DNA from 2 places in the Thalassospira sp. A40-3 genome. Region 1 is predicted to be linked to the other one. Evidence: riboswitches for the same ligand, from Rfam matches in the RefSeq annotation. Region 1 holds a riboswitch; the other holds the start of a gene.
The links. Region 1 has a riboswitch for glycine ahead of gcvT (glycine cleavage system aminomethyltransferase GcvT). Riboswitches for the same ligand answer to the same signal wherever they lie in the genome.
Positions count from the first base shown of each region.

Region 2: linked by a shared signal. The riboswitch ahead of IT893_RS01705 (L-serine ammonia-lyase) and the one ahead of gcvT (glycine cleavage system aminomethyltransferase GcvT) in region 1 are both predicted to bind glycine.

Region 1 covers NZ_CP065428.1:3,602,178-3,618,353, forward strand. The annotation lists gene gcvPB (aminomethyl-transferring glycine dehydrogenase subunit GcvPB) at 1-955, opposite strand, end outside; gene gcvPA (aminomethyl-transferring glycine dehydrogenase subunit GcvPA) at 952-2,307, opposite strand; gene gcvH (glycine cleavage system protein GcvH) at 2,311-2,682, opposite strand; gene gcvT (glycine cleavage system aminomethyltransferase GcvT) at 2,757-3,869, opposite strand; glycine riboswitch at 4,040-4,138, opposite strand; gene IT893_RS16570 (hypothetical protein) at 4,242-4,799, opposite strand; gene ispH (4-hydroxy-3-methylbut-2-enyl diphosphate reductase) at 5,056-6,003, shown strand; gene IT893_RS16580 (homoserine kinase) at 6,049-7,017, shown strand; gene rnhA (ribonuclease HI) at 7,043-7,492, shown strand; gene IT893_RS16590 (bifunctional diguanylate cyclase/phosphodiesterase) at 7,761-10,121, shown strand; gene IT893_RS16595 (protein meaA) at 10,205-12,262, opposite strand; gene ccrA (crotonyl-CoA carboxylase/reductase) at 12,554-13,834, shown strand; gene IT893_RS16605 (acyl-CoA dehydrogenase family protein) at 13,996-15,663, shown strand; gene IT893_RS16610 (methyl-accepting chemotaxis protein) at 15,900-16,176, shown strand, end outside.
Region 2 covers NZ_CP065428.1:369,315-385,490, forward strand. The annotation lists gene IT893_RS01665 (alpha/beta fold hydrolase) at 1-588, opposite strand, end outside; gene IT893_RS01670 (methyltransferase domain-containing protein) at 625-1,431, opposite strand; gene IT893_RS01675 (hypothetical protein) at 1,552-1,740, opposite strand; gene IT893_RS01680 (RNA pyrophosphohydrolase) at 1,819-2,346, opposite strand; gene IT893_RS01685 (divergent polysaccharide deacetylase family protein) at 2,389-3,969, opposite strand; gene IT893_RS01690 (S41 family peptidase) at 4,004-5,305, opposite strand; gene IT893_RS01695 (murein hydrolase activator EnvC) at 5,302-6,645, opposite strand; gene gpmI (2,3-bisphosphoglycerate-independent phosphoglycerate mutase) at 6,635-8,227, opposite strand; glycine riboswitch at 8,501-8,606, shown strand; glycine riboswitch at 8,609-8,730, shown strand; gene IT893_RS01705 (L-serine ammonia-lyase) at 8,800-10,239, shown strand; gene IT893_RS01710 (dihydrofolate reductase family protein) at 10,402-10,935, shown strand; gene fabG (3-oxoacyl-ACP reductase FabG) at 11,018-11,797, opposite strand; gene IT893_RS01720 (phosphotransferase enzyme family protein) at 12,051-13,052, shown strand; gene IT893_RS01725 (aspartate aminotransferase family protein) at 13,049-14,383, shown strand; gene IT893_RS01730 (DeoR/GlpR family DNA-binding transcription regulator) at 14,407-15,180, opposite strand; gene IT893_RS01735 (methyl-accepting chemotaxis protein) at 15,234-16,176, opposite strand, start outside.

The DNA of each region.
Region 1 (16,176 bases):
CGACCAGATGGAAACCCTCACCCTTTTTCACGACATACGGGATCGGGGCAAACGGTGCCAGTGCCTCGGAAAAGACAACGGGTCCTGAACCCGGTCCACCGCCGCCATGCGGGGTCGAGAACGTCTTGTGCAGGTTGATATGCATGGCATCAATGCCAAGGTCTGCCGGGCGCACCCGACCGACAATGGCGTTGAAGTTCGCACCATCACAATAGAAGTAACCACCCGCTTCATGCACCAGATCGGCAATCTTGCGCACATCGCGTTCAAACAGACCGCAGGTGTTCGGGTTGGTCAGCATGATGCCAGCCACATCGTCGCCAAGCTTGGCTTCAAACGCCGCCAGATCAACCCGGCCATCTTCGGTCGCCGGGATCGAATCAACTGTAAAGCCACAGGCGGCTGCGGTTGCCGGGTTGGTCCCGTGGGCTGATTCCGGCACCAGAACACGACGACGGTTTTCACCGCGTGCATCAAGGGCCGCGCGAATGGCCATCATGCCGCAAAGCTCGCCCTGCGCACCCGCTGCCGGGGACATGGAAACCGCCGGCATGCCGGTCAGGACTAGAAGCCAATGCGCACACTGATCAATCAGTTCCAGCGCACCCTGAACGGTGCTTTCGGGCTGCATCGGATGCAGATCGGCAAGACCGGGCAGACGGGCGACTTTTTCGTTCAGGCGCGGGTTATGCTTCATCGTACACGAACCAAGCGGGAAGAAACCGGCATCAATGCCGTAGTTCTTTTGCGACAGGCGCGTGAAGTGACGCACGACTTGCGGCTCCGAAAGCCCCGGAAGACCAACGTCGCTATCACGGTCAAGACCGCCAAGGCGCGATTTGGTGCCCTTTGGTTCCGGCAAATCAACGCCGGTTCGGCCGGGCTGGCCCTGCTCGAAAATCAGCTGTTCTTCAAGAACAAGTCCACGGTTGCCGGTATGGGTTGTAAAGGTCATGCCAGCGCCTCCTTCAATGCGGACGCAAGGGCCGCGATATCCTCGTCCGTGTTGGTTTCGGTGACCGCAACCAACAGGTAGTTATCCAGATCCGAACGGTTCGGATACAGGCGCGACAGCGGCACACCGGCAAGGACGCCCTTGGCAACCAGTGCTTCAACCACTTCGGCGGCCGGCTTGGAAAGCTTCACGGTGAATTCGTTAAAGAAGCTGTCATTGACCACAGATGCGCCTTCAACGGCGTCAATCGCATCGGCTGCCTTGCAGGCATTTTCATGGTTCAAAGTCGCCAGACGGCGATAACCATCTTCACCCAGCAGGCTCATATGCACCGTAAAGGCCAACGAACACAGGCCCGAGTTGGTGCAGATGTTCGAGGTCGCCTTTTCACGGCGGATATGCTGTTCGCGGGTCGACAGCGTCAGAACAAAGCCACGTTTGCCGTCCTGATCGACCGTTTCACCACACAGGCGGCCCGGCATCTGACGCACGAGCTTTTGCGTGGTGGCAAACAGGCCAACATACGGCCCACCATAATTCAGCGCATTACCGATCGACTGGCCTTCGCCGCAAACGATGTCTGCGCCAAAGCTGCCCGGTGATTTCACTGCACCAAACACCACCGCCTCGGTAAAGACCACCACCAGAAGCGCACCCTTGGCATGGCAAAGATCGGCCAACTGGGTGTGATCCTGAATGCGGCCAAAGACGTCCGGGTACTGCACCACAACGCAAGCCGTCTGATCATCAATCAGATCGTTGAGTTCTTCGGCAGTTGCCTGATGTTCCGGATGCCCATCACGTCCGGCAACTTCGGTGTCGCTATACTGGCAATAGGTTTCGGTCACTTCGCGGTAATGCGGATGCAAACCACCCGAAAGAACTGCCTTCTTGCGACGGGTCGCACGGCAGGCCATCAGCACCGCTTCGGCACAGGATGTCGCACCATCCCACATCGACGCGTTGGCAACATCCATCCCGGTGATCGAGGCAACCTGGGTCTGGAATTCAAACAGGTATTGCAACGTGCCTTGCGCGATTTCCGGCTGATACGGGGTATAGGCGGTCAGAAACTCACCGCGCTGGATCACGTAATCAACCGTCGCCGGAACATGGTGGCGATAGGCACCGGCACCCAGGAAACTGGGCACGCTTGATGCGCCCATGTTTTTGGCGGCCAAGGCCATCATATCGCGTTCGACCTGCATTTCGCCAAGGTGGGATGGCAAATCAACAGGTGCATCAAGCAACGCGCCGTCCGGCACATCACAGTAAAGTTCATCAACCGATGATGCCCCGATGGTATCAAGCATCGCAGCACGATCAGCGCGTGTCAGTGGGAGATAACGCATGTTTTAAAGGCCTTCGACGAAGTCTTTGTAGGCAGCTTCATCCATCAGCTCATCAAGCTGGGATTCATCGGTCAGTGTCATTCTAAAGAACCAGCCATCCGATTCCGGGGCTTCATTGACCAGTGCAGGATTGTCATCGAGCTCTTCGTTAACCTCGACAATTTCACCATCGAGCGGGGCGTAAACGTCGCTGGCGGCCTTGACCGATTCAACAACTGCGGCGTCGCCATCCTTGGTCAGTTTCTTGCCAACTTCCGGCAGCTCGACATAGACGATATCGCCCAGCGACTGCTGCGCGTAATCGGTAATGCCAACGGTTGCCACACCGTCTTCAAGCTCGATCCATTCATGTTCCTGCGAAAATTTCTTAGTCATCTTCCATTGTCCCTGTTGATCAATTCAGTGCCAATGCAGCGTAGCGCCGCTCTCTCTATGATAAATTCTGGTTCTCAACCGCGGAAATAACGATGCGGCGCGAACGGAAGTTCGACCACCTCGGCCGGGCGCGCCTTGCCACGCACCATAAGATCGACCTTGGTACCCGGTTCGGCAAATTCAATTGCGACATACCCCATGGCAATCGGGCCATCGACGGTCGGGCCAAACCCGCCCGATGTAATCTCGCCGATTTCTTCGCCATCCGCGTTCAAAATCTGGGTGTGTTCGCGTGCAGGTGCCTTGCCTTCGGGCTTGATGCCGACACGTTTGCGATCCGCACCGTGTTCAAGCTGATCAAGGATCACATCCGCGCCCTTGAAACCACCCTCGGCCCGGCGACGTTTATTAATGATCCAGTTCAGATCCCCTTCAACCGGGGTCGTGGTGGTATCAATGTCGTTACCATACAGGCAAAGACCTGCTTCGAGGCGCAGTGAATCACGTGCACCAAGGCCAATCGCCTCGACCTCTTCCTCGGCCAACAGCTTGCGTGCAAGCGCCTCGGCATCGGCGTTGGGTACAGATATCTCAAAGCCGTCTTCGCCAGTGTAACCCGAACGGGTGACAAAGCACGGACTGCCAGCGATGTCGACTTCGGCAAAGCTCATGAATTTCAGATCGGCAACCGATGGTGCAAAGCGTGCCAGAACCTTGGCCGCGTCCGGGCCCTGAAGCGCCAGAAGCGCGCGGTCATCGATTTCTTCAAGCGATACACCATCGCCAAGGTTGGCACGCATGTGAACGATATCATCGTCCTTGCAGGCCGCATTGATCACCAGAAACAGGCTGTCACCCGCATTGGTAATCATCAGATCATCAAGGATCGTGCCGTCGTCCTGGGTAAACGCGGAATAGCGGGTGCGACCGGGTTTGAGGATGGCGATATCACCGGGCACAAGCTTTTCAAGCTCCGCCACGCGGTTCTCGCCGGTCAAACGCACCTGCCCCATATGGGACACATCAAACAGGCCTGCCTTCGCACGGGTATGAAGATGTTCGCCCTTCACACCAAGCGGATATTGCACAGGCATGGCATAGCCAGCGAACGGCACCATTTTGGCACCGAGTTCCACATGCAAATCATAAAGGGCAGTTTTTAGAAGTTCGGATTCTTGATCCGCCATCAGGTTCTCCAGGACAATCGTTGCGAAATATAGCCGACCAGTGGCCAACCACATTCCCCCTCTGTCTTTGGAGCCTGAAAGAATCACATCCGGGGTAGGAAGCCGGTCTGCTTACATCTTCGGCGAGGTGTTCCTGATCAGAAATTCAGGTCACCTGCTTTCCAGAGTCCCATCTCCACGCGGTCCTGTTGCCTGAGAGTTTCCGGGGTGGTTGCTCCTTCGGCGTCCGCTCATCCGATAAGGACTGCGGCCTCTCCCACGTGCATCATTTGGGTATGTTTCTGTTATACGGGTTTCCGCGCAAACCGACCAGCCCCTATTTTTCGGGCACGATCGGCCTGCCGCGTCTCAGATGACCAAACCCGAATAAAATCAATCGGTTCCGAAGCGGCGATTATACTCAAGTTGGTCCGCGCTCAGCTGGAAACCAAGATAGATTTCGTAATCCGGACCGGTCCAGACATCGTCCAGCGGCACCGACAGGGTCACCTGTTCGTCCCGGATGCGTGCCATGTTCAGATTGTCGGCAAACGCCATATTAACGTCAAACACCGACTTCTGAATGAAGGTGCCGTTCGGGTCGCGCAGGGCGACGAAATATTTAAATTGAACGTTGCGGTTCTGGGCTGCCGGTCCAAGCTCGGCGGTAATGATCGGGCTGATGATGACATCAAGTTCCTTGTCATCAAGGTCATAGCCGCAATCACCGAGGTATCCGGTAAATTCGGCTTCGACGATCACATCGGTCAGGTCACGGCCAGCACCACTGAACTGGACAAGTTTTGCCGTATCCTTTGGCAGATAGGCCGCCGGACAAACCGGGACCGGCTGTTCTTCGAACGGGTTGCCACCGCCGCATGCGCTTAGCAATCCACCAAGCGAGACCATACCCAATGCATAAACGCGCCGAAGTCCGTTACCGATTGTCATCCAAGCCTCTATCAAACCAAATGTTTTCGGGCCGCATCGCGACGACCGGCCCGCGCGCAGTCTATTCTGTCGCGGATGTCGGCACAACCCGCTTCAAAGGCCTTGGGCCGTGTAAAACGTCAAAAATTCGGCCAACCCGCACCGACCATTTACCCCAGAGTCATTGCACCGCATGATCAGGCAGGTTATGTAACGTGAATGTTTGAAAAATGCGTCGGCAACGCCCGCACGCAATTGGGAAAGCCGGACCTGTATCATGTCTGACAAAGCCAGCCTTCGGATCGTTCTTGCCAATCCGCGCGGTTTCTGCGCGGGGGTTGATCGCGCCATCGAGATCGTCGAAAAGGCACTCGAAAAATATGGCGCACCGGTCTATGTCCGCCACGAAATCGTGCATAACAAATTCGTGGTCAATCGCCTGCGCGATATGGGTGCCGTTTTCGTTGACGAACTTGATGCCGTTCCCGATGGCGTGCCGGTGATCTTTTCGGCCCATGGTGTCCCGAAATCCGTGCCCGAGGCGGCCGAAACCCGCAAACTTGAATATCTTGATGCGACCTGCCCGCTGGTCTCCAAAGTCCATCGCGGGGCGGAACGCCATCACGCCGATGGCAAACATATTCTTCTGATTGGTCACGCTGGTCATCCCGAAGTCATCGGCACGATGGGCCAGTTGCCGCCCGGCAGCATGACCCTGGTCGAGACCGAGGAAGACGCCGAAACCATCGAAATCAGCGATCCGGAAAATCTGGCCTTCGTGACCCAGACGACCTTGTCACTTGATGACACCGCCAAGATCATTGAAATCCTGCAACGGCGTTTCCCGTCAATCGCGGTGCCGAAAAAGGAAGATATCTGCTACGCCACGACCAACCGCCAGCATGCGGTCAAACTGATCGCGGAAAAGGCCGATGCCATTCTGGTCCTTGGCGCGCCGAACTCTTCGAACTCCAACCGCCTGGTCGAAGTCGCCAAGCGCGAAGGCTGCACACGGTCGGTTCTGGTCGAACGGGCAAAGGATATCGACTGGTCCAAGCTTGACGGTATTTCAAGCCTTGGCATCACGGCCGGCGCATCCGCGCCCGAAATCCTGGTCGAGGAAGTCATTGATGCCTGCCGCGAACGCTTTGACGTGACGGTCGAAACAATCACGCTGACCAACGAGAATGTCACCTTCAAACTGCCGCGTCAGCTTGCCAGCTAGGTCTGCGGACATGCTTATTTTCAGCTCAGGACGACGATAGAACTCATGGCCGTCTATACCGACGTTTCAGACGAAGATATTTCCCGCTTTGTGGCCGAATACGATATCGGTGACGTGGTGTCGTTCAAGGGGATCGCAGAAGGCGTCGAAAACACCAATTTCCTGCTTCAGACGACCAAGGCTCCTTATATCCTGACCCTGTATGAGAAGCGGGTAAATCCCGATGATTTGCCCTTCTATCTTGGCCTGATGGATCACTTGTCGGCCAAGGGACTGAATTGCCCGACCCCGATCCACGGCAAGGACGGTGTTGCCCTGCGACGCCTTTGTGGTCGCCCGGCTGCCATCACGTCTTTCCTGCAGGGCATGTCGCCCAGGCGCATTCAACCCCATCACTGTGCCGGGGTTGGCGCCGCACTGGCAGAGTTGCACTCAGCCGGTCAGGACTTCGAAATGCATCTGCCAAATGCGCTGAGCATCAAGGGATGGCGTTCGCTTTTTGACAGCTGCGCTGAACATGCCGACGATGTCGAACCCGGCCTTGGCAAGATGATTGGCGAAGAGCTCGCATTTCTTGAAGAAAACTGGCCGCACGCCCTTCCAAAAGGGGTCATTCATGCGGACCTGTTCCCCGATAACGTCTTCTTCTTTCCAAACAAGGAAGCCGTTTCCGGGCTGATTGACTTCTATTTCGCGTGCAATGACCTGTTTTGCTACGACGTTGCCATCTGCATGAATGCCTGGTGCTTTGAACCAGACAACAGCTTCAATGTAACCAAGGCCAAAAACCTTCTGTCGCATTACAGCAAGGTCCGTCCGCTTTCGGACGTCGAAAAGGCCGCCCTGCCCATTCTGGCGCGCGGCGCAAGTCTTCGGTTCCTTCTGACACGGCTGTATGACTGGGTGAATACACCCAAGGATGCGCTGGTCACCCCGAAGAACCCGCGCGAATACATCAACAAATTGCGGTTCCACCAACGTGTGGAAAACGCAACAGCCTATGGCCTGGATTAGGCACAAAGGCGGGGAACACGACAATATGACTTCAAGTAACGGTGACGATAACCGCGTCGAGATTTACACGGACGGCGCGTGCAGCGGCAATCCCGGCCCCGGTGGCTGGGGCGCTATTTTGCGCTTCAAGGGTGTCGAAAAGGAAATGTCGGGCGGCGATCCGGAAACCACCAACAATCGTATGGAAATGATGGCGGCCATCAGTGCGCTGGAAGCCCTGAAACGTCCCTGTGTCATCGATATCTACACCGACAGCAGCTATGTCCGCGACGGCATTACCAAATGGATTTTCGGCTGGCAGAAACGTGGCTGGAAAACCGCCGATAAAAAGCCGGTCAAGAATGTGGAACTATGGCAACGTTTGCTCCAAGCCCTTGAACCGCATAAGGTCGAGTGGCACTGGGTCAAGGGTCATGCCGGTCACCCGGAAAACGAAAGATGCGACGAATTGGCCCGCCAAGCCGTGCCCCGATAACGAATTTTTCGCGGTTATCGGGAAAACCGCTTGAAGCTGAGGGACTTCGCTACAAGATAAATAGCTTTGCTGGCTTGTGTCAGATAATTGAATGTTTAACGAAATCAAACTTGCGTTTTCATCAAGTTGCGGTTTGACTTGAGACTAATTCAAGGGGGTGTTGGCACCCATACAAAGGTCGAGTACATTATATTCGACTAGCCTAAAGTGGGTGTCAGGGAGAGAACGCTTGTCACGCGGATCGTACGGGTTTTTACAACGAAAGTCCTTGAGCAGTCGGCTGCTGTTTATCGCATTGCCGCTGGTTTCGCTGTTCTCGCTCGCGCTTTTCATCGTCTTTGGCTATGTCAGCTACAAGGTGCTGCGCGACGACCTGAATGGCAAAGTCGAACAGACCGCCGACATCAACGCCCGCGTTCTGGCCACACCTTTCTGGTATCTCGACGTCGATAATATTGAATCTGCCCTAAACGCCATGGCGCGCGATCGCGACATCGTTGCCGTGCAGGCACTGGGCGCAGACGGCACCGAATTTGCCCATACCGGCGTATCGCAATCCGAATTGACCGACACGCTTCGACTTTCGCGCCGTGTCTATTTCGAACGCAACAACGTCCGCCATGACGTTGGCGAACTGGTGATTTACTTCACCGACGCCCGCGTTCAGGATTTGCTGTTCCGCCGTATTGCGATCGACATGATCCTGTTCGGGCTTTTGATCTCGGTCGTGGCCGCAAGCCTTCTGATCGCCAACAAACGCTCGATCAAGGAACCACTCAACCGATTGCTGCATTCCATTCGAATGACCAAGCACGGCCGTCTGCGCCGTCCGGTGGAATGGAACAGCTCGGACGAACTCGGGCTTCTGATCCGCGAATATAATGAAATGGTCGCCCTTCAGGGGCAGGCGCAGGAAGAAGCCCAGCGCAAACAGGCCCTGCTGGAAGCAACCCTTCACAATATCGGTCAGGGCATCTGTCTGTTCGATCAGGACCTGAACCTGATGGTCTGGAACGAACGCTATATCGAATTGCTGAACCTGCCGCGCGATCTGGTCAAGGAAGGCACCCCGCTTTCCGATATCCTGCGCTATAACGGCGAACGCGGCGAATACGGCGATGTCAGCATTCAGGCACTGATTTCCGACCGCGTTGCGATTGCCCGGCGTCGTGAACCCTATCGCATGGAACGGACCCGCCCGAATGGTCGTGTCATTCAGGTTGATCACAACCCGATGCCGGGCGGCGGTTACGTTGCGACCTACACCGATATTACCGAACGTAAACAGACCGAAGCCCGCATGCGTCACCTTGCGGTCCATGACGTTCTGACCAGCCTGCCGAACCGCACCCTGTTCCTTGACCGCCTGCGTCAGGCGCTGCTGTCGGCCCGTCGTTTCCAGCGCGGCGTGACGGTTCTGTTTGTCGACCTTGACCGGTTCAAGGATATCAACGACCACTTCGGCCACGATGTTGGCGATCTGATGATCCAGGAAATGGGGCAGCGTCTGTCGCGTATCATCCGGGATTCGGATACCGCCGCCCGCCTTGGTGGCGATGAATTCGCAATCATCCAGACCGATGTCCAGAACATCGAAGACACCATCGCCCTTGCCCAACGCATCATTGACGAGCTGTGCCAGCCATTTGATTGCCGCGGCATCCGCCTGCATTCGACCGCCAGTGTCGGTATCACCCTGTTCCCGGAAGACGGCGAAAACCCCGAACAGCTGGTCAAGAACGCCGATATGGCGATGTATGCCGCCAAGGCCGAAGGGCGCAATAATTACCGCTTCTTCCTGCCGTCGATGCACGAACGGGTCAAGGAACGCAAAACCATCGAGGAAGATCTGCGCAACGCGCTCGAACACGATCAACTCGAACTTTACTATCAGCCGAAAATCGATTGCCGCACCGAACGCGTCGTCGGTGCCGAGGCGCTTGTACGCTGGCATCACCCGGAACGCGGCCTGATCCTGCCCGGCGAATTCATTTCCGTTGCCGAGGAATGCGGCCTGATCAACCGTCTGGGTGCATGGGTTCTTGAAAAGGCCTGCCGTCAGACACGCATCTGGCGCGACTCATCACTTTCCGATCTTCGGATTGCCGTCAACCTGTCCCCGGCACAGTTCCAGGATGCCGAACTGGTTGATAGTGTGACCAAGATCGTCAAGGAAACTGCCCTGCCGCATGGCACGCTGGAACTTGAAATCACCGAATCCATTCTGATGAACAACCCGGAAAAGGCCGTCTCGACGCTCAAGGAACTCAAGGAACTTGGTGTTCTGATCGCGATTGATGATTTTGGCACCGGCTATTCGTCGCTGAACTATCTCAAACGTTTCCCGGTGACCTCGATCAAGATCGACCGATCCTTCGTGAACGACATTCATGTCGATGTCGATGACAAGGCGATTGTCGATGCCGTCATCGGCCTTGGCCACAGCCTTAACCTCGAAGTCGTTGCCGAGGGCGTGGAAGAAGTCGAACAGCTTGTCTATCTGCAGGAAAAGGGCTGCGACTTTATCCAGGGCTTCCTGTTCTCCAAACCACTGCCCGCCTCGACCTTTGAAAGCTGGGTCAACGAGCGCCATGGCACCGAACAGGAAACTGTTTCAGCCAAGTCCTGATCCGGGCACATCCAAAAAGAACCGGTCGCACCCGTTGTTGGGTCCGACCGTTTTTTTGTCAGATGGTTCTGCCCGCATGGACGTTAATAAAGCGCTGCATCCCCATGCGCATCGCTGGCACCATTTGATGAAACCGCTGTTTTGTCAGATGACTTGCGATCCACAAGATCAACAATCTCGGAAATCACCTTGGCCAACTGATAATCCTTGGGGGTATAGACCGCGGAAACGCCCATCTGGCGCAGCACCAGCATATCAGATTCCGGGATAATCCCGCCGACAACGACCGGAATATGACCGGCCCCTTGGGCACGCAGCCCGTTGACCACTTCACGCACCAGCGGCACATGCGACCCGGACAGGATCGAAAGACCGATGACATGCGCGCCGTCTTCGATGGCATTGCGCACCAGCTCCTCTGGCGTCCAGCGTATGCCTTCATACAAAACCTCGATCCCGGCTTCGCCCGCCTTGACCGCAATCTGTTCGGCGCCGTTGGAATGACCATCCAGACCCGGCTTGCCGACCAGCATCTTCATACGTTCGCCAAGCTTGTCGGAAACCTCATCAACGCGTTTGCGCAAATCCTGAAGGTTTTCGGCATCCCCGGTCACGATCATCGATGTAATCCCGGTCGGCGCACGGTATTCGCCAAACACGTCGCGCAGGGTTTCCGACCACTCGCCGGTGGTGACCCCGGCATGGGCGCAGGCAATGGAACTTTCCATGATGTTGCGACCTTCGCTGGCGGCTGACTTCAAATCGGTCAGCGTGGCATCGACTTCGGCCTGATTGCGCTCTGACCGCCAGGCTTTAAGTTTTTCGATCTGGTCCTGTTCGGCCATGTCATCGACGGTCAGGATCGACTTTTCCCCCGATGTCAGCGGCGAAGGTTCGGTTTCGGTAAAGGCGTTTACACCGATCACCTTTGTCAGCCCGCTTTCGATATCGGCCAGACGCAGCGCGTTGGACCGCACCAGTTCCTGTTTCATATAGCCGCGATCAACTGCGGCAATCGCCCCGCCCATCTCATCAATCTTTGCAAGTTCTGCCCGCGCACCTTCCTTAAGCGCGCCGACCTTGCGTTCAATCGCCGGGTTGCCATCAAACAGGTCTTCATATTCCAGAAGATCGGTTTCATAGGCCATGATCTGTTGCAGGCGCAGCGACCATTGCTGATCCCATGGACGCGGAAGGCCAAGGGCCTCGTTCCAGGCGGGCAACTGCACGGCGCGCGCCCGCGCATTCTTTGACAGAACCACTGCCAGCATCTCGATCAGAATACGATAGACGTTATTTTCGGGTTGCTGTTCGGTCAGGCCCAACGAGTTGACCTGAACGCCATAGCGGAACCGGCGATATTTGGCGTCTTCGATGCAGTAACGATCACGGGTGATTTCATCCCAAAGTTCGCAGAATGCCCGCATCTTGCAGATTTCAGTAACAAAGCGAATCCCGGCATTCACAAAGAACGAAATGCGACCGACCACCTTGGCAAAGTCCTCTTCGGGCACCTGACCCGAATCGCGCACCGCATCCAGAACCGCAATCGCCGTTGCCAGCGCATAGGCCAGCTCCTGCTCGGCCGTCGCCCCGGCTTCCTGCAGATGGTAGGAGCACACATTCATCGGGTTCCATTTCGGAACCTCGCGATAGGTAAAGGCCGCGACATCCGTAATCAGCTTAAGGCTGGGCGCTGGCGGAAAAATATACGTCCCGCGTGACAGATATTCCTTGATGATGTCGTTCTGGGTCGTGCCCTGCAGGCTGGCGCGCGCGGTGCCCTGCTTTTCGGCCACCGCAATATAAAGCGACAAAAGCCAGGCGGCTGGTGCGTTGATCGTCATCGACGTGTTCATCTGATCAAGCGGGATACCGTCAAACAACGTCATCATGTCACCCAGATGGGACACCGGAACGCCGACCTTGCCGACTTCGCCGCGTGCCAGAACATGGTCAGAATCATACCCCGTCTGGGTCGGCAGATCGAAGGCCACCGAAAGCCCGGTCTGCCCCTTTGCCAGGTTCTGACGATATAGCGCATTCGATGCCTGTGCGGAGCTGTGCCCGGCATAGGTCCGGATCAGCCACGGGCGATCGCGTTCCGGCTTTGCTGCGTTGCGCTTGTTTTCCATCGACATCGCGACCTCTTGTATTTTTATTACTCAATGTCTTTACGATAATTACGCCTGAACGTTATTAAATTATCTACTAGACATCACTTGGGTAATTATATAACAATTTGTGCAACGCGATAAAAGCGAAAACAAATATCGCCCAGGTTATCCTTGCTGAAATTCCGCAGGAAACCGGGAGATGCCCGGGGAAAATAAAATAAATTCCGTGGCTTGGAGGATCCGTCGACCGCAACGCAGCATTGGTAATTTAATTACCCTGCAAACCGGATCGACCCCGAACAAGGAGTGAAGGCCATGAATACGTCTGCTGAAGTGCTGCCTTTCCGTGGCGGTCAGGAAGAAAAAGATCTTTATGAAATTGGCGAAATCCCGCCATTGGGCCATGTGCCAAAGAATATGTATGCATGGGCGATTCGCGAAGAACGCCATGGCGAGCCCGATACGGCCATGCAGTGCGAAGTTTTGCCGGTGACCCAACCCGACAGCCATGAAGTGCTTGTTCTCGTGATGGCGGCCGGGGTGAACTATAACGGTGTCTGGGCATCCCTTGGCAAACCGATCTCGGTCTTCAACGTCCATGATTGCCCGTTCCACATTGCCGGATCGGATGCATCGGGCATCGTCTGGGCGGTTGGATCGAAAGTCACCCGTTGGAAAGTCGGCGACGAAGTGGTCATTCACTGCAACCAGGATGACGGCGACGACGAAGAATGTAACGGCGGCGATCCGATGCTGTCCCCGACCCAGCGCATCTGGGGCTATGAAACACCGGACGGATCCTTCGCGCAGTTCACCTGTGTTCAGGCACAGCAGCTCATGCCGCGTCCCAAACATCTGACCTGGGAAGAAAGTGCGTGCTACACGCTGACCCTTGCCACCGCTTATCGCATGCTGTTTGGCCATCGTCCGCACATCCTGCGTCCGGGGCACAATGTTCTGGTCTGGGGCGCATCGGGTGGTTTGGGCTCGATGGCGATCCAGCTGATTACAACGGCCGGGGCCAACGCGATTGGTGTCATTTCCGATGAAACAAAGCGCGACTTTGTTCTGGGACTGGGTGCCAAGGCCGTGATCAACCGCAAGGATTTCAATTGCTGGGGACAGCTTCCCACCGTCAACGGCCCGGAATTTGGCGATTACATGAAAGAAGTCCGCAAATTCGGCAAGGCGATCTGGGACATCACCGGCAAGGGCAATGACGTCGACATCGTCTTTGAACATCCCGGCGAACAGACCTTCCCGGTATCGTGCAACGTTGTAAAACGCGGCGGCATGGTTGTGTTCTGTGCCGGCACCACCGGCTTTAACCTGACCTTTGATGCGCGCTTTGTCTGGATGCGCCAAAAACGTATTCAGGGCAGCCACTTCGCCAACCTGAAACAGGCGGCGCAGGCCAACAAGCTCGTGATCGAACGCCGTCTGGATCCGAGCATGTCTGAAGTGTTCAGTTGGGAAGACATTCCGCGCGCTCACATGAAGATGATGCGCAACGAACACAAACCCGGCAACATGGCCGTTCTGGTGCAGGCAAAGCGCCCGGGCATGCGCACCCTTGAAGAAGCAGTCGAAGGCTAGTCCCACATTAATCTTCGACTGATAGCTGGCACCCCGAGCGCATTCTCGCCCGATCTGCGCATGGGGTGCCACCACCCTTGATGCTTTGATGCACTCATAACTGATCCGCGCAATCGCCCCACAAGATTGCACGACGAGGACCTGATCCGAGGACCCGAAGAATGACGAACAACGCCCTTTTGCCTGACCTCGAACGTTTGTGCGATGACGCCCTTGCGGCACTCAGCCCGGTTTATGATGCGGCCGAATATGCGCTGCGGACAGCTGTAACGGTCGATGGCCGGGTTAATGCCGATGCCTTTGATGACAACCAGTTTGCCGCACACGGCTTTGCCTGGTTTACCACCTATGTCACCGCCCTTGGCCAGATGAAGGCATGGGCAAATCGCCTTAAGGACCAGGGCAAATTCGGCAATCTCGAACAACTGATCCTGCAATCGGCGTTTGGGGAATATCTGGCGCAGATCATCGGTGGCATTCCGATGTCACAGGGCGAGATCATCCGTCTTTCGACCCTTGGCGTTTCTGATGACCTGATTGCATCCCTTGCCGCCAACCCATCGGTCGCGACCCTTGCACGTGGTGGCAATTCCGATGCCGCACGCCGGGCGATTGCCGCTGAAATCGAAGACAGCCTTGATACCGGTCGCTTTGGCGAAACCGGTCTTGAAGACGAAACCCTTGATATGGTGCGCGATCAGTTCCGCCGCTTTGTCGAGGAAAAGGTATCGCCGCATGCCCATGGCTGGCACGAACGTGACGAGCTGATCCCGATTGAAATCGTCAATGAAATGTCCGAACTCGGCGTTTTCGGCCTGACCATCCCCGAAGAATTCGGCGGCCTTGGCATGGGCAAAACCGCGATGTGCGTTGTCACCGAGGAACTATCACGTGGCTATATCGGTGTCGGGTCGCTTGGGACACGTTCTGAAATTGCCGCCGAACTGATCCGCCTTGGCGGAACCGACGCGCAAAAGGAACATTACCTGCCCAAACTGGCATCGGGTGAAATCCTGCCGACCGCCGTCTTTACCGAACCCAATAACGGATCGGATCTGGCACACCTGCGCACGCGTGCGGTGAAGGATGGCGATACCTATAAGGTCACTGGCAACAAGACATGGATCACCCATGCCGCGCGGTCTGACCTGATGACCCTTCTGACCCGCACCAACCCCGACGAGTCCGGTTATCGCGGCCTGTCGATGCTGTTGGCCGAAAAACCACGTGGCACCGATGATAACCCGTTCCCGGCCAACGGTATGTCTGGTGGCGAGATTGAGGTGCTTGGTTATCGCGGCATGAAGGAATACGAGCTTTCCTTTGACGGGTTCGAAGTCCCGACCGAGAACCTTTTGGGCGGCGAAGAAGGACAGGGCTTCAAACAACTGATGGCGACCTTTGAGTCGGCCCGTATCCAGACCGCAGCCCGTGCTGTCGGCGTCGCCCAGAACGCGCTTGAGATCGGCATGCGTTATGCCAAGGATCGCATCCAGTTTTCCAAGCCGCTTTACGCCTTCCCGCGGGTGTACGGCAAAGTCGCATGGATGGTGGTTGAAACCATGATCGCCCGCCAGCTGACCTATTTCTCGGCCTTTGAAAAGGATCAGGATATCCGCTGCGACATTGAGGCCGGCATGGCCAAGCTTCTGGGCGCACGCGTCGCATGGTCGAATGCTGATAACGCCCTGCAGATTCACGGCGGCAACGGCTATGCGCTTGAATATCAGATCAGCCGCGTGCTGTGTGATGCGCGCATTCTGAACATTTTCGAAGGGGCTGCCGAAATTCAGGCACAGGTGGTCACGCGCGGCATTCTGACCCGGTGAACGACATAACATTCTGAAATACTGATGAAATTCTCATCCGAACCGTGGCCCCTGTGAACAACGAGGGCAAACTTGGCCCGCCAACACTGGCGGGCCTTTTTCCATATCAACCTAAAGTATGATATATTTTGGACTTACCAGTAGTGATACACTCCCCAAAAGCACACACAGACCACTGAAAGTCTGTGAAAAAATCGGGCCAAAAGGTCCGCCGGGAATAAGGGAGAGAATGGCAAATGAATCACAGCTCTGCAATGCCAGAAAGTACAATCTATGCGCGTATAAATGCCGCCACGGATTTGTTTGCGCAACATGGAGAACAGCTTGCAGAAAATCTGGTCACCGAACTGTTGGGGACCGGCCAAAGCAGTGCTGCGCCAAGTGATCCGCAACATCATGTTGCCGAACTGTCCCGACGTTTTGCAACACTGATCAATGCAAACAGCTCCGATGCATTCAACCAATGCTTTAACGAGCATGTTCTGGCCAATGCGGTCATCGGACTGGCTCCCG
Region 2 (16,176 bases), 1.1 Mb from region 1:
GTCGTAATGCATCATGAAATTGCCATTGGGCAGGCGACGTACGGAACGTGATGCCAAAAAGGCCCATGTCGCATCATCGGCCACGCCGAAGGAGGCATAAACCAGACGAACAAGCTGTTCGACCTCGTTGATGGTTTCAAATTCCGGGGATGCCCCGACATAGGATTTGATGCGCGCAACCGCGGCAGGATCAAGTTCGGGGCCAATGTCGTTAAGCACCAGCCGTTCGATGCGTCCGGCGACTTCGGTTGTGGCATAAAGGCCAATCAACCCACCCATGGATGTGCCGATCCAGTCGCAGGTATCAATGTTGAAATGATCGAGCAGTTCAAACATCTGGGCGACATAGAAGGGCACGGTGTATTCCGTGTCCGGATCGCTGGCCCAACCGGAAAATCCCCGCCCGATCATTGATGGGCAAAGAACATAGTATTTGTCGGTAAAATGCGGTGCGACATGGTCAAAGTCATCAGCCAGACGCGCCAGCCCGTGCATCATTAGAAGCGGTCGATTGGCCGGATTTCCCCAAGCCCTGACATGGACTTCATAGCCACAGCATTTGACGAAATGTTCGCGAAAATCGGCCATGGTATGCTCCTTGTCAGGGATGTGTTGTTCGGATCGTCAGGCGGACTTCTTGCGGGCGATCATGAACAGGCGATTGAAAGGAAACAGGGTACGTCCGTCATCGCGTGACGGATAGACCTGATTAAGCCGTTCCTTGTATTTCGCAGTGAATTTTGCGCGCGCTTCATCATCGGGCAGGGCATCCATGACGGGACGCAGGATGGTTGAACTGGTCCAGTTATAGACCGCATCTGGCCCGGTCAGCACGTGGCAATATTGCGTTTGCCAAAGGTCGACTTCATCACATGCAGGTGTCAACACATCGAAATAATCACCCGGGCGCATGATGCGGGCCGCATGCATCGCGGTTGCCACTTCCTTGCGCCAGTCCATCCCGGCTTCGCCAATCAACTGGTGGCTGGGTGCCAGGAAATTGTTGGGCACCTGAATGGCGATAATGCCGCCGGGGCGAAGATGTTCGAGAAGGCGCGGAAACAGCTTTGAGTGATCGGGTACCCAGTGCAGGGCCGCATTGGAAAACAGCAGATCAACCGGCGCGTCCGGTTGCCAGTCGGCGATGTCGGCCTTTTGCCAGGTGATGTTTTCATCCCGCTTGCGCGCGGTTTCAAGCATCTCGTCTGACGAATCAACACCTGTGATACGCGGTCCGTCAGGATCGCTTGAACCATATGCATCGGCAAGTATGGCTGTTACTGAACCCGGGCCACAGCCAAGGTCGACAATATGACGGGGTGAAAACCCGCTTGCCGGTTTGGGCAAACGCGAAATCAGATCGATGGCAGGTCGCAGGCGTTCATTGCCAAACAAACCGTAACGGGCAGGATCCCAGTGTGTATTGCTCATGGGAAAGTCTTATCGCGTTTCGGATGTCATTTGAAGCATCGAGGAGAGGTGCCGACAAAAACAAGCGCCCCAGACCAGAGGTTGGGGCGCAGAAATCCGATGATACATCAAAAGCAGCGATCAGTGATCGGACGCTTCAAGCTGGTCATAATGGCCCTTGATCAGATGGAACATGAACAGCACGGCACCAATGAACATCGCAAGCCCGACGAAGTAGGAATAACCGTCCTGCGAACCTGACGCGTAAAACAGGCCGAAAAGACCGACCACGATGGTCAGAACACCAAAGATCAACCGATCCATACCCATGTTGGAACTCCTCTAAGCCGAATGTTTGTTATTCAAATTTATCGAAAACTGTACTGCGATCAAACCGCAAACATCGTCTTATGCCTGACCCTTTTCCCGAATTCTTTGCGGTATGTCATGAAACTCGGCAGCAATTTGTAAATAAACCGGCCTTTTGAACGGCACAATAAGGTCCGGCAGGGTTGCCAGATCGTTCCAGCGCCAACTGTCAAATTCCGGATCCGGGACATCAATATTGATGTGTTTGTCCTTGCCGGTAAAGCGCATGGCGAACCATTTCTGTTTCTGGCCGCGATACTTACCCTTGAAGGCCTTGCCGATCAGGTGTTCGGGCAGGTCATAGGTCAGCCAGTTAGGCGTTTCGGAAATGATTTCAGCCTTGTCGGTGCCGATTTCTTCCTTGAGTTCGCGCATGGCGGCTTCAATCGGCGTTTCGCCGTCATCAATGCCGCCTTGCGGCAGTTGCCAAGCGCCTTCAAACCCGAAACGGTTGCCCATCCAGACCAATCCGTCTGCGTTAAACAGGGCAATACCGACGCATGGCCGATAAGGAAGATCATCTGCCGTGACTTTGTCTGCGTTCGGGGTGTCGGACTTCTTTGCCATGACTGCTCCTGACTGACAGGGCCGGGGTACCGGCATCTGTCATTAGTTCTCGATTGTGTTGGCGGGTTCGTCGGGCTCCGCCAGATCGGCAGGTTCCGAAAGTGCTTCTTCCTGCTCTGCCTGTTCTGCCATGACCTCACGTTCGCGTTCCTCGGCTTCAAGGCGGGCGGCCTCTGCCTCGTCGGCAGATTGCGGCGTGACCTGCTGGCCTGATACGGCACTGACCGGGACCAGAACAACGCCCTGACGTTTCAGGCGGAAGGCCCAGTTGCGCAGTCGCTGGATCGTCACCGGATAGGATTGCGCAATCCCGACGGCTACGCCATTGCGTTTGGCGATCTCGACCAGTTCGGCCAGCCGCCTGTCGATGTGGCGGCGGCTTGGCGTGTCATCAATGATGACATTGCTGATCGCATTCGGTGTTCCGTCATTTGCTGCCAGTTGCGCGCCATAACTGGCGACACCGCTTCCGGTGCCTTCGACATACATAAGGCCAGTACGCGAAATGAATTCGATCACCGGGCGAATGGCACTATCTAGGCTACCAAATTTCGATCCCTGACGACTGACCAGGCCGGCATAGCCCGGGAAACGTGCCAGCAACCATTCCAGACGGACAAGGTTCTCTCCCTCTGACAGGGATGTCAAAAGTGCGCGCGGTCCGGGATCTGACAGCGGGAAGTCAGCAGGTTCCATCGGAAGTTCAAGGAAGACCTCGTGGCCCATGGCGCGTGCTTCGCGGGCAACTGTTTGCAGATCGCGGGCATAGGGCGAAATCGCCAGTGAAATGTTAAGCGGCAGATCATTGATGGCCGCGTCGGTGCGTTCTTCGTTCAGGCCAACACCGGTCAGCATAACCGCGACAACCGGGGTTCCTTCGGGCAGTTCGAACGGGCGTTTGTAGGCTTCAAACGGTGTGGTGCCATCATCGCCGATGCGCGGGATACGGCCAAAACTGCCTTCCTCGTCAAGACCGGGCAGCGGGGCCGGGCGTAAGGGATCGGGTTCGATCGGTTCGTCAAACGATCCTTCTTCCTCGATCAGGGCGGCGAGTTCTTCGGGTGTCGGGGCACCATCACCGGTGCCATCGGTTGCCCCCGGTGTTCCGATCAGGTCGGAAACGCCATCAAGGTTGCCGGCAATGTCTTCGGCCGACTGGCCTTGGCCATTTGCACCGTTGGCAGCCTCCATCGCGGCGCGATCGCGATCCTGAATGTCCTTAACACCGCGCGCGATTTCTTCTTGCAGTTCGCGTTCGGTGCCCGGAACCGTGATCGTGGCTTCCGGCCCGCCAGCATGAAACAGCCGCCAGCCGGTTTCCGGATCAAGTACCGGGATCATCGCGACCGCTGTTGCGCAAAACGGCGACAGGAACAGGGTAATGATCAGCAGTTTAGAAAGCCAGCTACGCCGGGATTTCGGCCGCTTTGGCATTCGTTTGAACTGGACTTCGATCGGCAGTTCATTAAAGGGCAAGTCATCGAGATTGACGTTGTCTTCACCGTCGTCGGCGTCAGTCATCCCGTCGCCAAGGTCGTCGGCCAAATCACTGACCATGTCCTCGTCGATGTAACCGTTCTTTTTCTTTCGGAACGGCAGGGAATTTAGGATTTTCCTGAACACGCGCAACTAGTCTCTCACGATGCCGGGTCCAACCTTACCCATTCGGACGCGGGCCAAACAGCGAAATACCCCGGATCATGTCAAGCGCACGCGACAGCTGATAATCATCAATCGCCAGCTGTTCGGCCTCGTCACGGCGGGAATTTGCATCCTGTTCCGCATCTGTGATGCCTTCGTCCTCGTTACGAAGGGCGCCACTAAGCGATGCTTCGGAGCGACGGGTATCCGCCTCGATGCTTTCGACACGTGCCTGCGGAACGATGATGTCCGGCACAATGCCGACTTCCTGAATGGACTTGCCTGACGGCGTGTAATACCGCGCCGTGGTCAGACGAAGTGCCACGTTTCCGGGCATCGGAAGGATGGTCTGGACCGACCCCTTGCCGAAGCTTCGCGTACCCATAATGACCGCACGGCGATGATCCTGAAGGGCGCCTGCGACAATTTCGGATGCCGAGGCAGAACCATCATTGATCAGAACCACAATCGGCAAACCTTCGCTGAGGTCACCGCTACGTGCATTGTAACGTTCGGTGTTTTCGGTATCACGCGGACGGGTCGATACGATTTCACCCTTATCAAGGAAGGCATCGGAAACCGAGATCGCCTGATCAAGCAAACCGCCCGGGTTGTTGCGCAGGTCGATCACCAGTCCCTTGATTTCCGGGCCGATTTCTTCGCGCATGTCAGCAATGGCGCGCTGCAGGCCGCTGGCGGTCTGTTCGTTGAATTTGGTGATACGGATATAGCCGATATCGTCTTTCGGTTCGGCGCGGACCGACTGGATCTTAATCACCGCACGGGTCAGGGTGACATCGAACGGTGCCTGTTCACCCTTGCGGATGATGGTCAGGACGATGTCGGTATTGACCTTGCCGCGCATCATCTCGACCGCATCATTCAGCGTCATGCCGCGAATGGCGGTGCCATCGATATGCGTAATGAAGTCGCCCGGCTGAAGGCCAGCCTTTTCGGCGGGTGTGTCATAGATCGGCGCGATGACTTTGACAAAGCCGTCTTCCATGGTGACTTCGATGCCAAGGCCACCGAATTCGCCGCGGGTATCAACCTGCATTTCCTCGAAATTATCCATATTCAGATATGAGGAATGCGGATCAAGCGATGTCAGCATGCCGTTAATGGCCGCTTCAATCAGTTTTTTGTCATCGACGTCTTCGACATATTTGCTTTTGACCTGTTCGAACACATCGCCAAACAGGTTGAGCAGCCGATAGGTCTCAGCCGAGGAGGTTGAAGATTGCGCCAAAACTGGCGACGCAAGGCCGATAGTCATGCCGGTCGCGAGTGCGAGTACTGCCAATCGTGAGGTTTTCATCCACTTACCTTGCCGTTTTTCGAGGCCAGCCATGGAAGCGGATTGATTGCTTCCCCGTTCTGGCGCATCTCCAGATATAGTTTTGGCGAAGTTTCACCCATAATACCAACAGGTTCGCCCGCCAATAGATATTGTCCTACCACACTGTCCAGCCGATCAAAACCGGCGATAAGGCTATGGTATCCTTCGCCGTGTTCGATAATCAAGAGCCGGCCATACCCGCGGAAGGGGCCGGCAAAGACAACTTTGCCGTCAAAAGGTGAGACAACCTGCGCATTTGCGCGTGTGCTGATCTCAATTCCCTTGGACCTGTTTACGGTCAAACCATCCGGGCCGCGTGATTTTTCACCAAAAAGTGTAACCACTTTACCACTGGCGGGCATGCGGAGGTTGCCCTGTGCCAGTGTGATCGAACTGCCAACAGCGAATTCTTCGTCACTTGTGTCAGTACCACCGGTATTCCCCGCATCAGATTTGCTTTCGGGCGGCGGTGGCGGTGTGTTTTTGGCAATTGTTGTCGCACCAAGCGTGTCTGCATCCGGTTCGGTACGTGTCGCAACACGAACTTCCGGGCGGGCGCGCGGGCGTGGCAGCCCTTCAGCACGATTTTCCAGATTGCGCAAAAGCTCGCCCAGCGATTTGGCTTCATCGGCAAGTGCACTTACCGCCTTGGCGGCTTCTTCGGCCTCGGCCTCTGTCTGGGCGCGCAGGCGGCGCTTTTCATCCAGAAGGGCGGCAAGGGATGCGCGTTCTTGTTGCAATTCCTGGGTGGCAGCGGCCAATTCGCTACGACGATTGCGAATATCTTCGCGCAGCGTGGCAATCTCGCCTAGTTCCTTGCGCAGATCGCGGGCGTGCTGTTCGACACCGGGCAGGGCGGCCTTAAGCAATACCGCCGAACGCAACGTATCCTGCGGCGATGTTGGCAGGGCAATGACCGCTTCGGGCGGGGTGGTCGACAGGCGCTGCAGGGCCATCAGGATGCGGGCATATTGCCCGGCCTTGTCTTCAAGGCTGGTGGCGGCGACCTTTTCACGTGCTTCAAGCGTTTCGAGCTGATCTTCCAGTTCGGTCAGCGTCGTTTCAAGGCGCTGGGTGCGTCTGGCGACAGATATCGCCTCGGACTGAAGGGCTTGTTCCTCGGTCCAGAGTTCCCGTGATTTGCGTGACAGGAACTCTTCCTGTTTTTGCTGTTCGGAAAGCTGGTTTTCAAGTTGATCAAGTTGCTGATCAACCTTTTGCAGCGATTGGGCAAAAGAAGGCGCAGCCCCGCCTGCAGCAAAAACCGCAAAAGCGATCAGCGCAGGCAGGGCGATCTCATAAGCTAACTTAGCTCGCAAGAAGCGCGTCATTCTGTTTCAGGCCCTTAAGCAAGGGTTTACCAGTCATTTCTGCCGGTTGCGGCACGCCAAGCAATTGCAGCAAGGTCGGTGCGACATCGGCCAAACGACCATCTTCCAATGTTACCCCTTCCGGACCGTTAACAAGGATGGTCGGAACGAGATTAAGTGTATGTGCCGTGTGCGGTTCGCCGGTTTCCGGATCGACCATCACTTCGCAGTTGCCGTGATCAGCGGTGACAAAGGCAACGCCACCGACCGACTTGATCGCGTCAATCACTTTGCCAAGGCAGGTATCAACCGCCTCTGCGGCCTTCATCGCGGCTTCAAGGATGCCGCTATGGCCGACCATGTCCGGGTTGGCAAAGTTCAGGATGATGGTGTCGTATTTTTCCGACTTGATGGCAGCGACCAGTTTTTCGGTCACTTCCGGTGCCGACATTTCCGGCTGCAGGTCATAGGTCGCGACTTTGGGGGAGGCGACCAGAATGCGGTCCTCGCCCTCGAATACCTGTTCTTCGCCGCCGTTAAAGAAGAACGAAACATGCGGGTATTTTTCGGTCTCGGCGATGCGAAGCTGCTTCATGCCGGCCTTGGATACCACTTCGCCAAAGATGTTTGGCAGGGTCTGCGGCGGATAGATCGCATCCATGTATTTGGCATGTTCGGACGAATATTCGACCATCCCGGCCTGAACGGCGAACTTGATCGGCGTGCCGCGATCAAAGCCGTCAAATTCCGGTGCGCAGAGGGCGGCAAGGATTTCACGTGCGCGGTCCGCCCGGAAATTAGTCATCAGAAGGCCGTCGCCGTCCTTGATGCCATCATAATCGCCAATCACGGTCGGCAGAACAAATTCATCGGTCGTACCGGCTTCATAGGCGTTGGCAATCGCGGCCTCCGCACTTTCTGCGCTGCGGCCATCGGCGTAATTCTTGCCCTGAACCATCGTGAAATAGGCCTGGCTTACGCGTTCCCAACGGTTGTCGCGGTCCATGGCGTAATAACGGCCGGTGACTGTGGCGATTTCAACATTGGCATCACCGATCAGGGCGCGGAATTTCTCAAGGAACTTGGCGGCACTTTTCGGTGCGGTATCACGGCCATCAAGATAGGCGTGAATTTTTACCGGCACACCGGCACCTGCAATGATCTTGGCCAGGGCCGCCATGTGGGCCTGATGGGAATGCACCCCGCCTTCGGACAGAAGACCCGCGATATGGCAAACGCCATTGGAATCGGAAAGTTTGGCGATGATCTTTTTGACGGTGTCGGTATTGGCGATGGTGCCGGTTTTGACGGCCTCGTCAATTTTGGGCAGTTCCTGCATGACCACACGGCCAGCACCGAGGTTCATGTGACCGACTTCCGAGTTGCCCATCTGACCTTCGGGCAGGCCAACATCCAGACCGCAGGCCTTAAGAAACCCGGTCGGATTGTTGGCGTAAAGGTCATCCCAGACAGGCGTGTTGGCAAGGGCGACAGCGTTGTCCTTGCTTTCTTCGCGATAACCCCAGCCGTCCAGAATGCACAGCACCACAGGGCGCGGGCGCTTTACGGAATTCGATACAGTCACGTTCATAAACCCCACAGATAAAGGAAAAGGCTGAATGTCCCGTAAATATGGTGACTTACGGGCTCTTTCGCCATCAATCCCGCCATGCGGACAGGGTGGGTCAGTCTTCGCGCACGACGGGTACATCAATTACCCGGGCAATTTAGCACGATTACCGTTGCTTAACAGCATCTGCCGCAGAAAATTTTGCAGATGCAAACCAGTTCTTTTGACAGTGTCTAAAGACGCAGATAGTGTTCAATCTGACGGTGAACCTCTGAGGTGGCAGAAATGTTATCTCGCACCGTGACGGGAGAGTTCGGATATCACGCGATTTGCATGATGTGCGGCGCCGAAGGAGCAATGCCTCATAAACACTCTCAGGCAGATGGACCGTCACGGAAGAGGCTCTGGAGAGAGAAACCAAAAAGCGCCTGGGAGAAAGCGCTGGTCAGGTTTCCACCGAAGGATGAACGCCCCAAGCCGATCTTGATCGGGCAGGGCGGATAATCTCAGGTCAAGGGACAGAGGGGGCAAAAACACCGGTTCGTAAACAGCGCGAAAACAAGCGCGTTATTGAGCCGTGAAGGAGGCCCTTGATGACAAATCCCGCGACCGATCCCTCTTCGGGATCGCAAAAGAAATCCCAACATGACGTCAACCTGTCGGTTGTTGACCTTTACACAATCGGTATCGGTCCTTCGAGTTCGCATACGGTTGGCCCGATGCGCGCGGGATATCGTTTCTGCCTTGAGCTTGAGGCGCGCAATCTTTTACAAAAGTCCGGCAGTGTCGTGGTTGATCTTTATGGATCGCTTGCCCTGACCGGCAAGGGGCACGCAACCGATACCGCGGTGATCATGGGCCTGAATGGAAAGCGCCCGCGCAATATCGATCCTGATGATATTGTGCCGACTGTGAAGGCGATTGATGAAACCAGCCAGTTGCAGCTTTACGGGCAGTATCCGGTTGCCTTTAACCGCGATACCAATCTGGTGTTTCATTTCACCGAAACCCTGCCGCAGCATCCCAATGGCATGCGCATTACCGCCTTTGACCGCGATGGCGTGAAAATCCATACCCAGGAATATTTCTCGGTCGGGGGTGGCTTTATCGTATCCAGTGACGATCACGGTGCGGAATATTCCGGCGATAACATCACCTTGCCATTTCCGTTTTCGTCCGCCGACGAACTGATGGAAATCTGCAAGCGCGAAGGGCGCTCCATCGCGGAAATCATGATGGAGAATGAACAAAGCTGGCGCAGCTCCGATGAAACCATCGCCTTTGTTGATCGCGTTCATGACGCGATGATGAGCTGCATTGACCGTGGCATCCGCACTGACGGTATCTTGCCCGGTGGCCTGAATGTCAAACGTCGGGCATCGAACCTTTACAAGGAACTGACCGAAAAGCCCGAAGCTGGCCTGCGTGATCCGCTGACGGTGATTGACTGGGTCAATCTTTATGCCCTTGCCGTGAACGAAGAAAATGCCGCAGGCGGTCGGGTTGTGACCGCACCGACCAACGGGGCCGCAGGCGTTATTCCCGCCGTTCTGCGTTATTACGAAAAGTTCGGTGCCAACGCCAATCAGCACAAAATTCGTGAATTCCTTTTAACTGCGGCGGCCATCGGGTCGATCTATAAAAAGCGCGCCTCAATCTCGGCGGCCGAAGTTGGCTGTCAGGGCGAGGTCGGGGTTGCCTGTTCAATGGCGGCTGGCGCGCTGTGTGCCGTGCTGGGCGGAACGCCCGAACAGGTCGAAAACGCCGCCGAGATCGGTATGGAACATAACCTTGGCCTGACCTGCGATCCGATTGGCGGTCTGGTGCAGGTGCCCTGCATCGAACGCAACACCATGGGTGCGGTCAAGGCGATCAATGCTGCACGTCTGGCATTGCGCGGTGACGGCCAGCATACCGTTTCGCTTGATAAGGTGATCGAGACCATGCGCCAGACGGGACTCGACATGCAAAGCAAGTACAAGGAAACCAGCCAGGGCGGTCTTGCGGTCAATGTCAACGTGGTGGAGTGCTGATCCCAACTCTTAAGAATAGGGCAGAAAACCGGGCTTTCTGGCATCTGCAATGTAAATTAGACGGTTTTCTGCTTTTGTTTCTTGCGACTTGCGGTTGGTGTTTTGCTATGATTTGCCGACTAAAAATAGGGGCAAAGACCCCAATATCGGTTGGACATAGACATGAGCAAAAAACTGTTCCGCATTTACATCGCGGTCAGTCTGGATGGCTTCATTGCGCGTGCTAATGGTGCGGTGGACTGGTTGGGGGAATATGACCCGGCCGAGTTCGGCTTTGACGACTTTCTGGACTCCGTCGGTACGCTGATCATCGGGCGAAACACCTTTGATCAGGTGATGGAATTTGGCGACTGGCCCTATGAGGCCCGCCGCACAATCGTTTTGACTTCCCGCGATCTGCCCAAAGATCGGCCTGCCAATACCGAGGCCTATGGCGGGAGTATCATCGAACTGGTCGATCAATTGCGCGACCGGCGGTCGGCGGATGGTGACATCTGGGTCGTCGGCGGGGGCAGTGTGGTGACACAGTTCCTGTTTGGCGGGTTTGCCGATCAGCTTGATATCTTTACGATCCCGGAAGTGCTGGGGTCCGGCATTTCATTGTTCGGGCGCGATGCCGGGGGGATCAAACCCCGTCTTCTGGCGTCCGAGCGCTACAATTCCGGTGTCGTGCGCAGCCAGTACGGTTTGGCCTAAACCCGAAAAAAAACCAAAGCCCGCATCTGGTGAACCGGATGCGGGCTTTGTCGTTCTATGCCGTTTTGCGCGGGGTGAGGGCTCAGATCTCTTCAAGTGCCTCAAGCGATTCCGGCAGGATCTGACCGCCATCGACCACGATCTGCTGGCCGGTGATATAGGCCGCTTCATCGGATGCAAAGAACAGGGCGGCATTGGCGATATCCTCGACACTGCCCAGACGTTTCAGCGGGATCGAGTTCGCCATCGAGCTCAGATAATCCTCACCAAGATCGGCCAGGCCCTCTGTCATGATATTGCCGGGCATGACGGCATTGATGGTCGTGTTATAGCGCGACAGTTCCATGGCTGCGGTTTTGATAAAGCCAAGCTGGCCGGCCTTTGAAGCGCCGTAATGTGACCAGCCCGGATAGCCCGTCACCGGCCCGGTAATCGAGGATGTAATCACCACGCGCCCCTTGCCGGATTTTTCGAAATTGGAGATGCAGGCCTTTACGCACAGGAAGCTGCTTTTAAGGTTGGTTGACATCACCTGATCCCAGTCATCAGCCGTCATATCGATCATCTTGATCTGCGGAAAGATACCGGCATTGGCACAAAGGATATCAATCCCGCCAAAGGTTTTGGCCGTGTATTCCGCCAGTGCAGAGACCTGATCAAAATCCGAAACATCACACAGGAACATGTCGGCGGTGCCGCCGGTAGCCTCGATTTCATCGACGGTGGTTGCCGCGTCCTTTTCGGTGCGGGCCGCGATCATGACCTTTGCCCCCTTGCTAGCAAATACCTTGGCGATGCCCTTGCCAATGCCCTTGGAGCCACCGGTGACGATGACGCTTTTGCCTGAAATCGAAGTCAGCATGGTTGATCCTTTCGTGAAGTCATGGGGTAATGCGCCTGCACCAGCTTTATTCTGCGCTGCGGATTGCCGGTTCCCTGATTGTGCGCTGCGTTATGTTTTCTTGATGATTGGTCGAAATATTCCGTGATGCAACAAAAAATGTTGCAAGTTACACATTTTGTGCCGCATTATTCACAAAATGGCACCGAGGCCGCCCGGAAACGGCGCTAATACCCGTTTCGGGCGGTCATGAGAAAGCGACAGGAGGCATCGGTTGGGCGGCATTTACGATGACAACATGATTGATGTCCTGAAAGAGGGCGCGGTTTCGGTCCTGCCGGGTTGGGGCATGGGCGAAGACAACGATGTGTCGCTTCTGACCGTTTCGGAAAATGCGACCTTTCTGGCAACTGATCCCGACAGTGGTGCGAAGCTGATCTTGCGGGTGCATCGGCCGGACTATCACACGCGGGCGGAAATTGAATCCGAACTGGCCTGGATCAATGCCCTGCGGGCTAGTGATATCGTCGATACCCCCAAGCCGCGCCTGCGCAGTGACGGATCATTGGTCGCCGAATTTGATCACGGCGGGGTTAGTCGTCATGTGGTCGCCTTCGATTTCATGAGCGGCGAGGAACCCTCTGCCGACGAGGCATTGGTCGATGGGTTCTTCAAACTTGGGGCGATCAGTGCGCGTCTGCATGGACATGCCCGGCAATGGACGCGTTCGGTCAATTTCGTGCGCAAAAGCTGGACGTTTGATACCACCCTGGGGGCCAACCCGCATTGGGGCGACTGGCGCGCGGCCCCCGGGCTTGATGCCAATGGTTTGGCCTTGCTGGAACGGCTTTGTGTGCATCTTGATCAGAAGCTGGCAGCCTTTGGCATGGGCAATGATTGCTATGGCCTGATCCATGCGGATCTGCGTTTGGCAAATCTTCTGGTCGATGGTGACCGGTTGGGGGTGATCGATTTCGATGATTGTGGCTTTGGCTGGTTTGGCTATGACTTTGCCGCCGCCATCAGCTTTATCGAGCTTGATCCGATTGTCCCGGCACTCAAGGAAGCCTGGATTGAAGGGTACCGAACTGTCGCGCCGTTTTCGGTCAGCGATGCGGCGATGCTTGATAGCTTTGTGATGCTGCGTCGCCTGCTTTTGACAGCATGGATTGCGAGCCACCCGGAAACACCGACCGCGCAGGAAATGGGCACGGGCTTTACCGCAGGCACCCTGCAAATGGCGCAGGATTATCTGACAGCCGAGGGCGCGAAATGAAGCCTGTGCGCCCCATCCTTGATATGAACGCCTATGACGGCAAAACCTCCTTTGGCCGACCCCCAGCCGGCGATGATCTTTTGTCGCGGCGGACCCGGAACTTTGGGGCGGCATCGGTGCTGTTTTACCGTGATCCGATTGAAATGGTGTCGGGTTCTGGCTGCTGGATGACGGCGGCGGACGGAACGAGCTATCTTGATTTTTATAACAATGTGCCCTCGGTCGGGCATTGCCATCCGCGCGTGGTCTCGGCCATGGCTGATCAGGCCGCGAAGCTTAATATCAACAGTCGTTATCTGCATCAGACGACCGAGGAATATCTTGATCGGCTCAAGGCGACATTCCCCGATTACCTTGAAAATATCGTTCTGACCTGCAGCGGCAGTGAAGCCAATGATCTTGCGCTGCGCATTGCCGAGCGGGCAACAGGTGCCAGCGGCTTTATCGTGACCGAGTCCGCCTATCACGGCAATACGCGTGCTGTGACAGACATTTCACCATCAGCACTCAAACGCGGCAATCTGCCCGATCATGTCATTGCCGTTCCGGCCCCAAGCAAGTTGATTTATGGCGATGATGTTGCCGCCGGTTTTGCCGACGAGGTCAACAAGGCAGCCCTTGTTTTGCAGGATCGCGGTTACGGGGTCGCGGCCCTGATTGCGGACAGCATTTTTTCAAGCGACGGCGTGTTTTCCAATCCGCGCGGGTTTTTGCGGTTGGCGGTGGCGGTTGTCCATCGTGCTGGCGGGCTGTTTATCGCTGATGAAGTGCAGCCGGGCTTTGCGCGCACCGGTGATGCCTTTTGGGGTTTTGCCCGCCATGATGTCGAACCCGATATCGTCAGCATGGGCAAACCGATGGGCAATGGTTTCCCGATGGCGGGCATTGCGGTACGCCCGGAATTGCTCAGCGCGTTTTGCGATGATGTCGGTTATTTCAACACCTTTGCCGCAAGCCCGGTGGCCTCGGCAACGGGATTGGCCGTTTTGAATGTCATTCGTGATGAAGAGTTGCAGGCCAACGCCGCCCTTTGTGGCAAGTCATTGCGCGAAGGTTTGCTACATCTGGCCGATATTGATGACCGGATCACGGATGTGCGTGGTGCCGGCTTGTTCATCGGTGTAGATCTGTCCCCCGATGGTGATCCTGCCAACCCTAGCGGGCAACTGGTCAGTGACATCATCAATGCCATGCGCGAGAACCGGGTTCTGATCGGGGCGGCCGGGAAATTCGGCCAGACATTGAAAATCCGCCCGCCGCTTTGCCTGAAATCGTCCGAGGTCGATTTCTTTATCGAGGCACTGGCGAAGTCGCTGCGCGCCTGTCGCTAAGCGCCTGGACTGCGATTTCGGGATCAGTTACGCGTCGCGGCCTTGATCATACAGCCACCGGCACGGATGGTTTCATCAAGAACCCCCATCGGGCTCTCATCAGTGACCAGAACATCGACCGACGTCCAGTCGCAATAGCGCGCCGGGAAGGCCTGATTGAACTTGGTGTGATCGGCAACGATCATGCTCCGCGTCGCGCGTTCCATCATGACGGAATAGACATCCGCCGCCTCGATCAGGGCATCACTTGCCCCGTCACCGTCAAGGCCACTGGCACCCAATATGGCCCATTCCACCCGATAGTTTTCAAGAAAACGCACGGTCTGCGCGCCATGCATCGCACCTTCCTGTGCGTGATAAAGGCCGGGCGCCATGATCACCCGGATTGTCGGGTTGATGGCAAGCACGGTGGCAACGCCAAACGAATGGGTGATGACGGTGAGATCCGTCATGGTTACCGCCAATCGTTTGGCGACATGAACCGTCGTGGCCCCGGATCCGATCATGATATGGCGCGCGCCGGCCAGAACCGGCACGGATTGTTTGGCGATGCTTTCGCGTTCGGCAATGTGAAGCTGATGGCGTTCATTCAGGCCCGGCTCGCTGGCCTGACGGCGGACAGCACCGCCATAGGTGCGATTAATCAGCCCTTGCGACGTCAATTCGTCAAAGTCGCGTCGAATGGTTTCATTCGAGACATTCAAACGTTCGGCCAGATCCGCGATCCGCAATGACGGTTCGAGGTCCAGTTCGCCAAGAATGCGTTGTTGTCGAAGGGATTTCTTGTTTGCTGCCATGACGCGATGATAGTGCCCGGACCATCATCGCGCCAGCCGTTTTAAGCAATCCGTCAATCGGAATTAAGCCCGTATTTACGGCAATGGGCGTGGTAGCTGCTGGCAAGTTCATCGGCCCCGATCAGATTACCGGCTTCGTCCTTGTAGGTCAGATGATGTTCAATCGGCTGACCCTGCCAGAGCTTTTCGATCTCGGCCCGTTTGGGCGTCTTGCGGAAATCGGCAATGAAGTCGTTGATCGCACAAAGCAACGGATAGGACGCCGGTTCGGCTGCGACCGCTGCAACATAGAAGAACGGGTGCGGCAGGATCGGTTTGGGCAGGACTTCCAGACGGCCATGCCAAGGGCTTTGCGGGTTTTTCGACGCCCAGTAAAACACCGGATGGTCGCCGGCAAAGGCATCAATCGCCCCGTCTGCAACAGCGTCATGCACGCGCGAAATATCGCCATAGGCGATCATGTTCGAAAGCTTGGCAATGCCGCCGGGCTTGTTTTCATTATCCGCCCAGCGAAGACCGACATCTTCCAGTACGGCAAGGGCAGCGGGGTCATTAACCGTGCCCAGTACCTTGCCGTCAAGATCGGCAATCGTATTGATTGATGTGTTGTCCGGACGGCGGATCAGCGAAAAGTTCAGATAGGTGTAGGTATCTGAAAACGCGACACCCTTATAGAAATCACTTGGTGGCAAGGCGCACCAGACAACATCGGCGGGCGGTTGTCCGGCCTTTTTGCCAACAAACAGAAGCTCGGTCAAAAGATCCCACGGATGTTCAATGAACTCGCACTCAACGCCGATGGATTTGGCAAAGGCCTCGGCATAGTCGATATCAATGCCATGCAGCGGGCCACCTTTTTGCGGGCGGAACGATGCCCCGACCAGTGCCGGGTCAATGGCGATACGGATTTTACCGCGCGCCTTGATGTCGGCAAGGCGGTCATAGGCCGGATCTTCGGGAATGTAACTGGCGGCCAGAAACTGCGAAAGCTTGGTC